DNA from 2 places in the Paenibacillus sp. ACRSA genome. Region 1 is predicted to be linked to the other one. Evidence: riboswitches for the same ligand, from Rfam matches in the RefSeq annotation. Region 1 holds a riboswitch; the other holds the start of a gene.
The links. A riboswitch is a leader RNA that binds a small molecule or an ion and turns the genes downstream of it on or off. The one in region 1 is predicted to bind glycine.

Region 1 (8,302 bases):
GCAAAAAGCATGTGTTTTCACCTACCAAGGTGCAGGCAGTAGCTATTCGAGAAGGACTGCTGCGTCAACCGTTCGGGTATGCGGAGGTTGAGATTTATGTACTGACTTCCGAGAAGGAGAAAAAAATGATGCTTCACCCGTTGCTACCTATGCGTGAGGTGAATGAACTGCTTGCAAGCATCGTGCCACAATATGAATTACAAGCGGATATAGCGAAGCCGCCGTCACGGGCGCTCTGGTTTTTTCTCCGTTGGAAACTGCTGATTGCCATGCTAGTTGGAATCGCCGGAACGATATATTTTGGCATGGTGGGTATGGGGTTGTTCCCACTGCTGCTGCCTGTGTTCGGTTTGTGGGGATATGCACGCTACAAGGATGAAGGGCTGAACATATATGGGAAGCAGCTATTGATTCGTCATAGGCAGATCTCCCGATTAACCGTGTTAATGCGCCGTCCCCATGTGGTTACGGTGAATGCTATAGCAACATCCCGCCAACACGCGAAGTCACTGCTAACTGTGCAAGCAACATTGATGGTAAACCGTGGTGGCTGGAAGGCGACTTTCTTGGATCAAGCTCATGTAGTTGCCGTCCAGAATTGGATGCATCAAGCTGCTCAGCACGCTGTGCGTAGTAAGCCGTGAACGAACCATGGAAACTTCTTCGGAATTCCGTTTGCCATGCCGGATGAAGCCGATAGACCTATTTCTCCATCCAGAGTTCCGGTATAAGCACAAGTTCTTTCTATTAAGAGTCGAGGAGGAAACGACAGATGAAGGACAACCAGGGGCGGGTAGAGCAGCCTGGCAACAAGCCTGGTGGTTGGAAGCATGCTGGACTATTATTGGGTGGGGTTGGCATATCCAATCTGGGTGATTTCATCTACATTGTGGCTATCAACCTGATGGTGTTGAACATGACGCAATCTCCAGCGGCTGTAGCGGGGTTATGGATCATCTCGCCAATCGCTTCAGTATGCACCAAGTTCTGGTCAGGCAGTGTTATTGACCGCTACGATCAACGTCAGTTGATGATTGGTGCGGATATCGTGCGGGCATTGCTGGTAGCCACACTTCCCTTATTTTCAAGTCTATGGATGATGTACGCTGTGATGTTTCTAATTAGTATGTCATCCTCGATATTTGTACCTTCTTCCCAGGTGTACATTACTCGGCTTGTACCGGCTGAGCGGCGCAAACGATTCAATTCGTTGCAGGCACTCATTAGCTCAGGAGCTTTTATTACAGGGCCTGCTGTGGCTGGTGTATTATTGTTCTATTTATCCCCTGCAGCGGCGATCTACGTGAATAGTGTTTCGTTTGCCGTGTCCGCACTGATTCTTATGCTGTTACCGAAACTGGGTATAGGTGAGCAGAGTGGTGGGAAGTCGAGATTGTCACCACGGATCATCGCTCAGGACTGGCAAGCCGTGCTGAGGTTTAGTCGCAAGAGCGGTTACGTTGTCGGGATATACGTCATATTTCAGATTGTTCTCGTCATTGGCATGTCGCTGGATGCACAGGAAGTTGTGTTTATTCGTCAGGTGATGAACTTGTCTGAATCTCAATATGGGGCATTGATGAGTGTTACCGGCATCGGTTATCTAGTCGGTTCGTTGCTTGTCACCCTGCTCGCCAAACATATTCCGATCCGTCATATGATGGGGATTGGCGTGCTTATGGTCTCGCTTGGTTATTTCCTGTTTGCACGCTCGTTTTCCTTCGAGCTGGCAGCGTTCGCCTTTATCCTGCTTGGATTGTGTTCAGCACTTGCCAACACAGGCCTGGTTACCTTTTACCAGAATAATATTCCGGTAGATCTAATGGGCAGGATGAGCAGTGTCATCGGACTGATGCTGAGTGCGCTTCAGGTGGTTTCTATTTTGATTGCAGGGGTAGTGGCAGAATATTTATCCCTTCGTCTTGTGTATACGGTTGTCTCAGCAGCCATGATGTTAGTGGCACTTATCTTATGGATCACTAGCTTGCTTCCTTCAAGAAGTTCGTATTATCAAGAGGCTGTGACGAAGAGTGCAACGCTGAAGTAGGTTGAACCGCTGTGGAGAACGAATTGCAGAAATGAAACGGCTCGACAAGTAAGTAAGTAAGTAAGTAAGTAAGTAAGTAAGTAAGTAAGTAAGTAAGTTGGGCATTGGTGTGTCTTATAGGGGAGAAGGTCTCGGACAGAAGGTTTTAAACAGAAGTTTGCCTTAATACCCGAACCATTGGACACACCTGAACATACATAGAATTAACAGCAAAGATGTAGATAAATGAGCAACATTAGTGATGATGTGACAAAAGTTCACAGTAGATAACGCTTACATTTGGTAAAGAACCAACAAATCGTTAAGTTTATTGACATGAAACTTCCGGTCGATTAATCTTAATGAGTAAGAGTGTCTTCTCATCGGATCACGATATGATTTAGCTTCAATGTCACTATTGTGAATCATAATCAGCATCATTCTGATCTCATCAGAATAATTCCATACAGCGGATGATAACGAGCGGGAGAGACCTGAGCTGGCTAAGTAAGATGGCCTGCGATCAGGCACCGAAGGAGCAAGCTGCCTACGCACCCGGCGCGGCGGTTAATCTCTCAGGTAAATGTACCATCGTTGGACGCAACTCTGGAGAGTGCGCATGATGCGCCACCCAAGGGGTATATGATTAAACAGCCTGGTACAGTATGTGTAAGAACAAGGCATGCACTGTATCGACTGAACGCTGTTGGTCATGAAACTCTCAGGTATCGAGGACAGAGAGAGGGCTTGAGGCCTTCTTCTGTCCTTTTTTGATGTCATCATTCAGTAATAATGGAACATTATGGTTAAGTATCTGGATGAACATGACGAATACAAATGGAGGGTTTTTGATGCGTTTTAAAGATGTTTTCTCAATTATTGGTCCGTCAATGACGGGGCCTTCAAGTTCACATACGGCTGGAGCGGCTAGACTTGGCAGAATTGCTCGTCAGTGGTTGGGTTGTACGCCGGAGCGCGCCCGGTTGACACTATACGGATCCTTTGCCGATACGTATCAAGGGCATGGCACAGATCTTGCCCTGATTGGCGGATTGCTTGATTATGCGACAGATGATCCGCGAATACCGGATGCTGAAGAGTATGCAGAGCAGGCGGGTATGGAGGTTGAGTTTTTCACAAGTGGCTTGCCTGCACCCCATCCCAATACGGTCAAAATTGAGCTGTGGCACGGTGACCGTGAATGCTCATTGATCGGTGCGTCCATTGGCGGCGGCAGTGTATCGGTGCACGCGTTGAATGATTTTCGCGTCCAGATCAGTGGGGAGTTCCCAACATTGGTGCTGCGTCATGCTGACAAAGCAGGGGTGCTCGCATCTGTCACGTCTACGATTAGCTCCTCAGGCGTGAACATCGGCTATATGCAGGTAGATCGGAAAGCTCGGGATGGTGAAGCTTTGACTGCAATGGAGATGGATGGAGCACCAGACCCGGATATGTTAAGCCGTTTGAAGTCGCTGGATCATGTGCTGGATATTCGTGTAATAGATTTGAAGAAGGGAGTGAGTCCAGATGCGATTTAAGCATTTGCATGAACTGAATACGATCTGCACGGCTGAATCCAAGACTATTGCTCAGTTGATGATTGAAGAACAAGTCCAAGAGACGAATACGCCGGAAGCAGATGTTGTGCAGCAGATGTCTGAATATTATCAGGTGATGAAGGAAGCGGTTCATAAAGGGCTGAATGAAGATACGGTGTCCCGTAGTGGTCTGACCGGTGGAGACGGTAAGAGGATGGCGGAATACATTCGTAAAGGGGAGACCTGCTCAGGTGATGCTTCGGCACTTGCAATGGCATACGCCCTGTGTGTCTCTGAAGTCAATGCATCTATGGGGCGAATTGTCGCTACACCAACAGCGGGTTCGTGCGGCATTATTCCTGGTGTGTTCATCAGTTCCCAGGAACGTTTTGGCTGGACTGACGAGCATCTGGTCAACGGACTATTCTGCGCTGGAGCGATCGGTTATGTGATTGCGAACAATTCGTTTATCTCTGGTGCTGAGGGTGGCTGTCAGGCTGAGGTAGGCTCCGCGATTGGTATGGCGGCAGGTGCTATGGTGGAGTTACGTGGAGGAACACCGGAGCAGGTCGTTCATGCGGTAGGTTTGGCGTTAAAAAATACACTCGGACTCATCTGCGATCCAGTCGCAGGTCTCGTCGAGATTCCATGCATCGTCCGCAACGGACTCGGAGCCGTGACCGCTCTAGCCGCTGCTGATATGGCACTTGCTGGGGTGCGTAGCGCCATTCCGTCAGATGAAGTCATTGATGTCATGCTTGAAGTAGGTAGTGCTATGCCAAGTAGGCATCGGGAGACGGCTCAGGGTGGGCTGGCTCAGACCCCGACAGGTCGGAAAATGATGGAGAAGCTTGCTAAACCGAAGGCAAAACGTGCACCGGAACCAGAGTTAGAAACAGACGGGGCAGCAGATTCTGCCTCAGAATAACATATAAAGAGGCGCCTAGCAGTGTAGTAACCTTCTGCTGGCGCCTCTTTGGCGTACATGGGTTCGAAACGGAAAGCTGGCATAAGGGTAGTATTTGTACTGTGTCAAATTCGTACCGCATACCAATTATAGCACCCGGCGCGCGTCGAGCGCTGACATCATGCAAGGCTTCTGGATGAAGCTTCGCATGTACTTCATATTATTCCAGAGCCATGCCTAACACCGCATATCCGTAGGCAGGAAGCTCGATCGCAAGTATGCCTTCTTCCAGCGCAATTCGGTGCTTCTCGCCAAACAGCTCATTCCAATCATCTGTATCCGTCTCCAGCTCAACAATGGCAGTTTCTTCTGAGCGATTGAACAGGATTAGAATGCGTTCTTCTTCATTCTGACGTTCCATGACAAGCTGGCTACCGCCTTCGCGGGCTTGTAGGAATCGAATGGTACCGTCTGCGCGTAAAGCGGGATGAGCGTGACGGAGTGCAATAAGTCTTTGATAAAAGTCGAACAGTTCGCGGTCTTGCTTCGCCTCATCCCATTCCATACATTTACGACAACCAGGGTCATGATCACCGTCTAGTCCGATCTCGTCTCCGTAATAGATACATGGTGCACCCATGAAACTGAATTGGAATAACGCAGCCAGCTTCATCTTCCGTTGATCCCCTTCACAGAGGGTGAGCAAGCGGGGCGTGTCGTGGCTGTCTAACAAGTTAAAAGCGACCTCACTCGCCTGATGAGGATAGCGTGATAATTGACGACCTATGGAATTGGCAAATTGCTCAGCATGCATTGTATTTTTGACAAAGAAATGATTGACCGCTTCGGTAAACGGATAATTCATCGATGCATCGAACTGATCGCCCTGCAGCCAAGCAGAAGATTCGTTCCACACTTCGCCCAGGATGTAGGCTTCCGGATTGGCAGCCTTCACGACACGGCGGAAATCTCGCCAGAAGGCATCATCTACTTCATCAGCGACATCAAGCCGCCAGCCATCGGCGCCAACCTCTTTGATCCAATACTCGGCAACCTCCAGCAAATACGCTTTCACCTCAGGATTCTCTGTATTCAGCTTCGGCATGTGGGCTTCGAAGCCAAAGGTCTCATAAGTGGGAATGCCGTCCTTCACATCCAACGGAAATTCATGGACGTGGAACCAGTCCTTATACTTGGATTCTGCTCCGTTCTGCTGTACATCGACGAATGGTGCAAATGTCTTCCCAGCATGGTTGAACACTGCGTCTAGAATGACACGAATCTCACGATCATGGCACAGCTGCACAAGCCGTTTAATAGTCTCTGCATCTCCAAAGTGCCGGTCTACCCGCATATAATCTTCGGTATCGTATTTATGATTGGTTGTCGCTTCGAAGATTGGCGTAAAATAAATCGCATTAATGCCAAGCTCGCTGAGATAATCGAGATGGTCAATGACACCCTGTAGATCACCGCCGAAGAAATTAAATGGTGTCGGTTCGCCTCCCCAAGGCTCCACCTTCTCTGGATTAAGTTCAGCATTGCCATTCGCGAACCGTTCGGGGAAGATCTGATAAAAGACAGCATCTTTCACCCAAGCAGGTGGCGTAAATACCGCACCTTCATGAATGTAGGGGAACTGAAACATTCGCCCCGGCTCATCCGGCTCTTCCTCTTGGAAGTCGGTTTCGGTCATCCAGATTTGTTCTTCTCCACTTTTGAGGAGGAAAGAGTATTTCAGACGGTGATAAGGAGGGCGTACTTGCCCTTCATAATAATCAAACATCGAGTCCGATGTATACTTTGTTAGAGGGATCAATTCTTTCGTTTGTTCCCAAGCGTATTTGTCCCCAGTCAAGGCGTGTACCTCGGTGAGATCATTCTTCTTGGCGCGTAGACGCAAGCGAACAGTATCCTTGTCATAGGCATAGGCCCAATTGCGTTTGGGTTGATGATAGATGGCTTCCAGCAGCATAGTAAGTATCCTCCCGTCGTAACACACAGCGTATGTTGGCATGTTGGATCGTAATCCCTCGAATGTGGACGACTACTCCACACGATGCAGAGCACCACGTGCTTATGTAACATTTCCCAGATGAGTGATTAGGTTATAATGGAATGTAGAGGGGTCACTGTACCCCGATGTCATGAATTTGTATTGATTGAATACAACAAGCTTGCCCTAATCATGCAGGTTCAAAAAGCAGACATGTTGAACATTCTCTAATATGCTTCAAATATATATTTAACCCAAAGGGTAAAGAAGGGAAACGAATTGAGCGTATGAAGCCGAAACTATTATACATTGAAGATGAAGTCGAAATTGCGACATGGGTTAGAGCAGATCTAGAAGAACGTGAATATGAGGTGATCTGGCTGGAAAGTGGTGAAGGTGCAACGGAGGCGGCGAAAGGCTGCTCTCTGATTATCCTTGATGTCATGCTTCCGGGTCTGGACGGATTTACGGTAGGACAGCGACTCAAAAAAGAACATCCTACCATTCCAATTGTGATGCTCTCGGCTAGAACGTCGATTGACGATAAGTTGCACGGGCTTGATTTTGCCGATGATTATGTCACGAAGCCCTTTCACCCGGATGAATTAGCCGCTAGAATCGAAGTCCAACTGCGTAAGGCAGGGACGAACATTACTGCGGATGAAGTTGTGAAACTTGATCATCTGTCCATCTATGAGAAGGATAACCGAATTGTGAATGAGCTTACGCAGGAAGAAGTCATTCTATCTGGGAAACAGTTTCATATCTTTGCGTACCTGCTCAGGCACATGGGCATGATTCGAACGAAGGAGCAGATCTATGAAGCGGTCTGGAATGAGCCTTATCTGGATGGGGACAAAACGTTAATGGTACATATTCGTCATCTCCGCGAGAAATTGGAACGTGACCCAGCCAATCCGACCATTATTCAGACGATCCGTGGTGTCGGTTACCGCGTGAAAAAGCCATGACCTGGTGGAGATCAGGCTCACGTAAGGCGAAGAAGCGGCAAGAGGAGAAGCCGGGGAAAAAGAAAAAGCTCCGTTTCGGCCGTTCCTTAATGTCCCGTTATATGTTTCTTATTCTGGCAGCCGTGTTATTCGTGCCTGTCGTTCTTCCGATCACATCAATCATTTACGTGGTTGTGGTGAGCAACGGCTATAACAATGATGCACCGTATGGTGACGTTAACCACATTAGCAACCTCTGGTCTAAAGAAGCGATGAAATTAGGCGATGCCTCTTCAACCGAGATTGATCAACGGATCAAGCAGCTACACAACAAGTATCCGAAGTCTTCCATGTACCGTGTGGATGAACGTGGGGATACGAGTTTTATGTTAGTAGGTGAGGGAGTAACGCTGTCAGAAGTGTCGTCGGGCGATACAACCATGAAGACGCTGAGATGGACGATGGATGACGAGAAGACCATCGTGACGCAAGTGCCAACGGTGTGGGATGCGGCGAGTACGTTGCAATTTATGAAGGAAGCAACTTATCGAGATCCACTCACGGTGGTTTCTTTTATTGAAGGCGGCGATCAGGATAAGGGGAAAGGCTTCATGGTGATTGAGGTTCCTCGTTACTTGATGCAGAAACAACAAAATAACTGGCCGATGGAGCTCCTGTACTTAGGGTTATTCATGGGCATCATCTTTCTGTTCTTTATTCTGATGTCGATTCTCTTCTTCGCTCGCATTCGCAAACGGTTAGTCCGCTTACAGACGGCAATGATGGCACCGGGGAAGGAAGGCATCCCGCTACCTGTCGATATCCGAAGAGAGGACGAGATTGGTCATCTGGAAGAGTCATTCAATGATATGGTGCGTCAGC
Region 2 (8,302 bases), on a different contig from region 1:
TGCCGACACATATCCCCCTAATACAGGAGAGATCCTGGTCGCAATGATCGGTGCAATCGTTTCTGCCAGAATGGCTGTGTTACTGGATAACGCTCGCATGTTCGCTGCTAAATCTTTTACTGTGCTTTTGTCCATGGTGTAGGTTGCGATCGTTGAATACTGAGGTTGGGGAACTGTGCCAATGTAATCACTTGCAGAAGCTTGATTCAGAGTGACAGGAACCAGCGGGTACACAGCCGCCGTAACCATCGAAGCCAGCAACACTTTTTGAATGATATTTTTCATAGACTTGTACACCTCCACATGTTGTTAAATTCTAAATTCAAGAAAGCTGTCGTTCCTTGCTTATATGTCATTATAGACGCTCCAATACGAGAAACAACTGTAATCCGTGAATTCAGGATGATAGCCCCAAATGAGTTAAAGTCATTCAATTGCTGTACGTTCATCCATCAACTTCCATGTCCCATAGGCAATCATGGGCATCTTTTCTGCCTTTGAAACTATAGTTATCCTTACCAAAAATAGGGACTTAGTACCTATCCATTTATCAGCAAATAATATCCTTTCTATGCTTATTCAGCACGACAAACCACAACAAAAAGCACCTTTGTGATTCAAAGCTTCCCCAAAAGGCGATTACTTTGTTCCACAAAAGGTGCTCATATTTATTATAGGTATATTCAATTACATTCGAAGTTTAATCCTCGGTATGTTTGCGATAAGCGTCCGCGTTCATGAGCTTAGATAAGGCTGTACTCAAATCCCCATTTACCCGGATCTCAATCATCCAACCTTCTTCATAAGGAGAGCTATTTACAAGCTCTGGCGCATCTTGTAATGCATCATTGATCGCAATAATGGAGCCGCTAACCGGTGAAAACAAATCAGACACCGTTTTGACAGATTCAATCGTACCAATGCTCTCTTCGGCTTGTACACTGGATTCAAGATCAGGCAATTCAACAAACACAATGTCACCCAGCTGATGCTGCGCGAACTCGGTAATACCAATACGTACGGTATCCTCCCCTACGGTCTGCACCCATTCGTGCTCTTCACTGTACAGGAAATCACTTTTCAATTCGCTCATCGATATCCGCCTCGCTTTTCATTAATGAGTGCATGCGTTCTTCAGCCATTCCTTTTTCCCAGAACATAGCGTATGATATTTTCGATTCAAATGTCAAGATACCTTACAATTTATTTGTGTTCTACTACCTAAAAACAAGCTCATCAAAATACGAACTTACATATACTAGTTATTATTGGAATAGTAAGCGCAGTCTTTTAATTTATCCGAACATTAATTTATATTTAAACACAAATATTCGTATTTATTTGAAAACCGATGACATTGTTCTTGACATTACTATGCAATTCGCGTATTAATGGAAGGAGTAAAACTGTTTTCGTTGTGTGCAATATCGCGGATGAATGTAAAGGGAGAGATTACCCAAACACCCAAATCTGGATGTTCATGCGGTAACGCCGAAGGAGTAAACCACCCGACAAGCGGGCGGTGAATCTCTCAGGCAAAAGGACTTTTACGGGACGCAACTCTGGAGAGCATCTACCCGCCCGGTAGGGCGTTACGATCACCCAAGGGGAAACCTGCTGCATTGGCGGCGGGGTAACTCTCAGGTACCAAGGACAGAGCCTAAGAATACAGCGTGCTTCTGGCATGCCGGTTCTTTGGCCTGTCCTTTTCCTTTTTCCCAAAAAAAAGATGAACTCAGGAACCAAACCGTGCGGCATAACGCATCTCAGAAGTACGGGCTTAAGTAAGACTTATATTCATTACTCAACATACTTATACCATTTTTAATAACGATCATGTCCTTTCAATGATAATCCATATGCAACACATTCAGCCGCTTGACGGCTAATGAAGAGGTGATTCGATGTCTGATTTACTTAGAACTCCACTCTTTCCACTCTATCAGCAGTATGAAGGTGTACGTTGCATTGACTTTGGCGGCTGGGAACTGCCTGTACAATTTAGTGGCATCCAGAAGGAACACGAGGCCGTTCGTGAACGCGCTGGACTGTTTGATGTATCCCATATGGGCGAATTCACCGTTCAGGGTGAGCAAGCGGAGGCTTTTTTGCAGCAAATGACCACGAATGATGTAACTGTGCTTGTTCCCGGTCAGGCACAATATACGTTGATGTGTTATCCCGATGGCGGTGTGGTGGATGACCTGCTCGTGTATAAGCTAGAGGAACAGCATTATATGTTAGTGGTTAATGCCTCCAATATCGATAAGGATTGGGCATGGTTGGTAGAACATCTCGCTCCTGGGGTAACCATGACAAATGACTCTAAGCAGACTGCCCTTCTAGCACTGCAAGGTCCATTGTCTGTTGATATCCTCACAAAAGTTACGGACATCAATGTAGCTACCATTGAGCCGTTTCGTTTTGTACAGAATGCGGAAGTCTGCGGTGTAAAATTGCTGTTATCCCGCACCGGATATACCGGCGAAGATGGCTTTGAGCTTTATGTTGGAGCAGATCAAGCAGCTACGGTATGGAACGGATTGATGCATGCTGGGGAGGATCACGGATTAGTTCCGGCTGGGCTTGGTGCACGGGACACCCTACGCTTTGAAGCAAAATTACCTTTGTACGGACAGGAATTATCACCTACGATCTCCCCGCTGGAAGCTGGGGTTGGTATGTTTGTGAAGCTGAATTCTGGATCTTTTATCGGACACGACGTTTTATCCCAGCAGAAAAATGATGGGCCTGCTCGCAAATTAGTCGGTATCGAAGTGCTGGAGCGTGGAATTCCACGTCCCCATTACCCTCTCTACGCGGATGGTGTACAGATTGGCGAAGTAACGACAGGCACACAATCACCTACGCTGAAACGGAATCTTGGGTTAGCCCTCATTGACAGCAAATATGCTGCGCTAGGTACGCCACTGGAGATTGAGATTCGTGGCAAAAAACTAAAAGCCGAAGTCGTAAAGACCCCTTTTCATAAACGGATACGCACGTCTAAGACACCTACTCAAGGAGCTGATCAAGCATGACCAAGCATCGTTACATTCCCATGACCGAGCAGGATCAGAGCGCTATGCTGGCAACAGTTGGTGTAGACACGATTGAAGATCTCTTCCGAGATATCCCGCAGGAGATTCGTTATCAGGGCGAGCTTCCCGTATCCTCTCGGTTAGATGAATATGCTCTTACACGTCATATGTCCAAACAAGCTGGAGCCAACGCCAACTTCGAGACACACGCAAGCTTCCTGGGTGCAGGCATCTATGATCACCATATACCGTCTGTCATTAATCATGTAATCTCCCGTTCAGAATTTTATACTGCATATACACCCTACCAACCTGAAATTAGTCAGGGCGAGCTTCAAGCCATATTTGAATTTCAATCATACATTTGCGAATTAACAGGCATGGCCGTGGCCAATGCGAGTATGTACGATGGTGCAACAGCTTTTGCAGAAGCAGGAAATTTGGCTGCAGCAGCCACTCGCCGTAAACAATTGATCGTATCACGTACCGTCCACCCGGAAGCACGCCAAGTATTGAAAGCCTATGCTCATGGTCTTAGTCTCGATATCGTTGAGATCGGGTATCAGAATGGCGTAACCGACTGGGATGCCTTACAAGCTGCTATTTCAGAAGATACAGCCGCAGTCATGATTCAAAACCCGAACTTCTTCGGTGCCATTGAACCGATCCAACAAGCAGCTGACCTTGCTCATGCACATAAAAGCCTACTTGTTGTCAGTACCAATCCTATTTCACTTGGACTGCTAGAGGCTCCTGGCAAGCTTGGTGCTGACATTGTTGTCGGCGACGCTCAACCTTTGGGAATTGCCGCGTCACTGGGCGGGCCAACATGTGGATATTTTGCTGTATCACAAGCTCATATGCGCCGTATTCCTGGTCGAATCGTAGGTCAGACGACTGATCGTAACGGCAAACGCGGCTTCGTACTAACGCTTCAGGCACGCGAACAACATATCCGCCGGGAAAAGGCGACGTCTAACATTTGTTCCAACCAAGCCTTGCTTGCACTCAGCGCATCCGTGTATATGTCCACAATGGGAAAACAGGGCATGATCGATGTAGCCGATCTCAATTTGCAGAAGAGTCATTATGCACTCGAAGTGTTCAAAGCTATACCTGGTGTAAAAGCAACCTTCAACACACCAACATTTAACGAGTTCGTCATTCAATTGCCTGAAGGAACAAACGTTGATGCCCTGCAACTATCGTTGCTGGATAAAGGTTTTATCGGTGGTTACGAACTCAGCCGGGAGTATCCCGAGCTTGCCGGACATATGTTACTCGCAGTTACGGAGCGACGAACCAAAGAAGAAATTGACGAATTCGCACGAGCATTGGAGGGATCGTTGTGAACCAAGAAACGAGAACATCACCAGGACAAACCGAGTTAGCGCCTGTTACTGCATCACCGGTGAACACCGAAACCGAATTGAAGAATACTGCTTCAACAGCATCTCCTGCTCCTGAACAGACTCTCATATTTGAACTTAGCAGCCCTGGACGTGTGGCTTATTCTCTACCGGAATGTGACGTGCCTCGCCGAGATCCCGGAGCTTTGATTCCCCGGGAAATGCTACGGTCAGAAGCAGCTGCGTTACCTGAAGTATTCGAAGTCGATGTCATCCGTCACTATACAGCTCTATCCCGCCGTAACTTCGGAGTAGATAATGGATTTTACCCACTCGGCTCCTGTACGATGAAATACAATCCCAAAATTAATGAGGATGTTGCACGCTACAGTGGATTCGCCAAAATTCACCCATATCAGCATGAGTCCAGTATTCAAGGTGCTCTTGAGCTGTTGTACACACTGCAAAAGGATCTTGCTGGCCTGACTGGCATGGATGCCGTAACTTTACAACCAGCTGCAGGCGCCCATGGCGAATGGACGGGGCTTATGATGATTCGGGCCTACCATGAAAGTCGTGGTGAAGTGCGTACTAAAGTAATCGTGCCTGATTCATCCCATGGAACTAATCCAGCCAGTGCAACGGTTGCTGGGTTCGAGACGGTAACCATTCCTTCGCGAGCGGATGGCCTTGTTGACCTTGATGCACTTCGCGGGGCAGTGGGCAACGACACAGCCGCATTGATGCTTACGAATCCTAATACGCTTGGTCTGTTCGAGAAGGATATCCAGGAGATCGCTTCAATTGTGCATGAGGCAGGCGGATTATTGTATTATGATGGCGCTAATTCAAACGCAATTATGGGCATTACCCGTCCGGGAGACATGGGCTTCGATGTCGTACATCTGAACTTGCACAAAACGATGAGTACCCCACATGGTGGCGGCGGCCCTGGTGCTGGCCCTGTCGGCGTGAAAAACCGCCTCGTGCCTTATCTGCCTAAACCGATGGTGATCAAAAATGATCAAGGCCTCTATGCTCTGGACTATGAAGGCGATCAATCCATTGGACGTGTCAAAGCGTACTATGGCAACTTCGGCATCTTGGTACGTGCTTATGCTTACATGCGTACGTACGGCCCTGAGGGACTGCGACGTGTATCTGAATGTGCTGTGCTTAATGCGAATTATATGATGGCACGTCTTGCACCTTATTACGAAATTCCATACCCAGGTGTATGTAAACATGAATTCGTGATGTCCGGTCGTGGACTGAAGCAATATGGTGTTCGTACATTGGACGTTGCCAAGCGGTTGCTTGATTTTGGCTATCATCCACCAACGGTGTATTTCCCACTCAATGTGGAGGAATGCATTATGATTGAGCCTACCGAGACCGAAAGTAAAGAAACACTCGATGGATTCATTGATACAATGATCCGCATTGCGAAGGAAGCAGAAGAAACACCTGAATTGGTGCTTAACGCCCCTTACGGCACACCGGTAACTCGTCTGGACGAAACAACCGCTGCTCGTAAACCTGTATTGAACTGCGCTTGCAGTTAGGACATTTAGAATCTTATTTGAGGGCAAATCAGACTTGAAAACATTTCCACTACCTTTCCGTTGCCTTACCTGAGCCTTTTCGCTGACTTTCCGCTGACTTTCTGTCATACTGCATCTGTGTTGGCTACCTCTTGCGTAGATCGGTACGTCTGTGGAAATTTCCTTGGTTGGAACGTAAATTGGGCACAATCTGCTCCTTTTGGAACGAAAAGTTTTTGCAAACTTTGCATCTTTCAGAGTTATAGAACGTGCCTAACCAAATCATTGTTCACACAAAAGCTCTTGCGGATTGTACTTCTGCAAGAGCTTTTGTGTGTTACTTTCCCCTTCTGCTGATGGCATTGTTGCTGCCAGTTGCTTTTGTCTTCTTACAGATACCAGTGTTACAGCCCAGTTGCTTTCCTCTTCTTACAGAAACTAGTGTTGCCGCCCAGTTACTTTTCCCTTCTTACAGATACCAGTGTTATCACCCCGTTGCTTTCCTCTTCTTACGAAAACTAGCGTTGCCGCCCCATCATGCTGTTAGAACATGTCTTAAACATAGGTAAGCTGTATTCAGATCAATTATGGCGTCTATATTACTCACGTCTAGATTGGCTTATGGGCTCACATGGTGATGTCCAGTGGGATTTTCGGCTCCAGACACTGGCTTATAACCGTGAGCGACAACACCGGTCCATAAGATACTTTATGAACCATGACATCTTATTGAGCCCATAGGCGCACACTGGTGGCGTCCATCGTAGTTCTTAACTCCAGACTGGCTAATGCCTCTGAAGGGACAGCACTGACTCTGAAGATATGCTAAGGAATCCAGGACATCTTATTTGGCCCATAGGCTCAATTTTTCAATTTTTAGGAACACCAGACACGTTATTTCTCGAAATCACCGGCTATTAAAACGAAAAATGGCTGGTATTTCCGATATAACGCGTCTCAGGTTCTTTAGATTTCTGCGGGCTCTTCAAACACCTGAATAAGACGTTTCAGATTCTTTAGAACTGAGTGCCTACTACTCACCACTTAAAAGTCATTGCTAGGAACTTAGCACTTGCGACTTGAGACTTGCATCTTACAACTTGCAACATTTAGAACTCAAATCTTGGCTCTTTGCACTTACACTTGGCTCTCGGCTCTCGGCTCTTGGCTCTTCACATAGCACTTGATACTTGGCTCTCGGCATTGGTAAGTGACCCTAGCTCTCAGCACTTACACTTGGCTCTTGGCATCTAGCTCTTGGCATCTAGCTCTTAGCTTTAGCTAATCCGACTTAATAGTTTCCCTGCTTGAATCAAAAGAAGCCGGCATCTACTGTCAGGTAGATCCCGGCACATGCTGCTCGAAACAAAAAAAGCCAGTAACCGCTGTAACAGCGGATACTGGCAAAATCGCTGCATAAACGCAGCTCATTATCGGAAAAAGAAGACCTTTAAGCTCCGGAGGAAACCCCGGCAAAATTACGCTTGAATGCTTTGAACCAATTCAACGACTTGTTCAGCCGTTTGCATATCCAATGCTTTGGCAGCCAATTCTTGCATGTCCGCACGGGACAATTTCGTGATTTGGCTACGTGCTGGCAGAATGGATGTTGCGCTCATGCTGAACTCATCAAGTCCAAGACCGAGCAACAATGGAATTGCTGTTTCGTCTCCCGCCATTTCTCCACACATGCCAACCCATTTTCCTTCACGGTGAGCTGCATCAATGACCATTTTAACCAAGCGCAAGATGGCAGGGTTGTATGGTTGATACAGGTAAGATACACGTTCGTTCATACGGTCAGCAGCCATTGTGTATTGAATCAGATCGTTTGTTCCGATACTGAAGAAATCCACTTCTTTAGCAAACTGATCCGCCAGAACTGCAGTCGAAGGAATTTCGACCATGATTCCGAGTTGGATGCTGTCTGAAACAGCGATACCTTCAGCAACGAGCTTCTCCTTCTCTTCGAGCAGGACAGCTTTTGCTTCACGGAATTCACCCAGTGTTGCGATCATTGGGAACATGACACGCAAGTTACCGTGTACGCTTGCCCGCAACAATGCACGCAATTGTGTACGGAAGATATCCAGGCGATCCAGACACAGACGAACTGCGCGGAAGCCGAGGAATGGGTTCATTTCTTTTGGCAGATCCAGGTATGGAAGCTCTTTGTCTCCACCGATATCGAGTGTACGAACAACAACAGGTTTACCTTCCATTTTTTCCAATACAGCTTTGTAAGCATTATACTGGATGTCCTCAGAAGGAAGCTTGTCTCTGCCCATGTACAAGAACTCCGTACGATACAGACCTACAGCCTCTCCACCGTTCTCTAGAACGCCAGCAACATCATTTGGAGTACCAA

Region 2: linked by a shared signal. The riboswitch ahead of gcvT (glycine cleavage system aminomethyltransferase GcvT) and the one ahead of sdaAB (L-serine ammonia-lyase, iron-sulfur-dependent subunit beta) in region 1 are both predicted to bind glycine.

Annotation. Positions count from the first base shown of each region.
Region 1 covers NZ_JAKRNP010000007.1:139,590-147,891, forward strand. Annotated here, with positions in the region: gene MH215_RS20040 (PH domain-containing protein) at 1-644, shown strand, start outside; gene MH215_RS20045 (MFS transporter) at 773-2,047, shown strand; glycine riboswitch at 2,501-2,626, shown strand; glycine riboswitch at 2,631-2,766, shown strand; gene sdaAB (L-serine ammonia-lyase, iron-sulfur-dependent subunit beta) at 2,878-3,567, shown strand; gene sdaAA (L-serine ammonia-lyase, iron-sulfur-dependent, subunit alpha) at 3,557-4,495, shown strand; gene MH215_RS20060 (alpha-glycosidase) at 4,695-6,449, opposite strand; gene MH215_RS20065 (response regulator transcription factor) at 6,758-7,441, shown strand; gene MH215_RS20070 (HAMP domain-containing sensor histidine kinase) at 7,438-8,302, shown strand, end outside.
Region 2 covers NZ_JAKRNP010000013.1:1-8,302, forward strand. Annotated here, with positions in the region: partial or broken gene MH215_RS24600 (hypothetical protein) at 1-285, opposite strand; gene gcvH (glycine cleavage system protein GcvH) at 701-1,093, opposite strand; glycine riboswitch at 1,434-1,557, shown strand; glycine riboswitch at 1,561-1,659, shown strand; gene gcvT (glycine cleavage system aminomethyltransferase GcvT) at 1,905-3,041, shown strand; gene gcvPA (aminomethyl-transferring glycine dehydrogenase subunit GcvPA) at 3,038-4,393, shown strand; gene gcvPB (aminomethyl-transferring glycine dehydrogenase subunit GcvPB) at 4,471-5,955, shown strand; gene ptsP (phosphoenolpyruvate--protein phosphotransferase) at 7,413-8,302, opposite strand, start outside.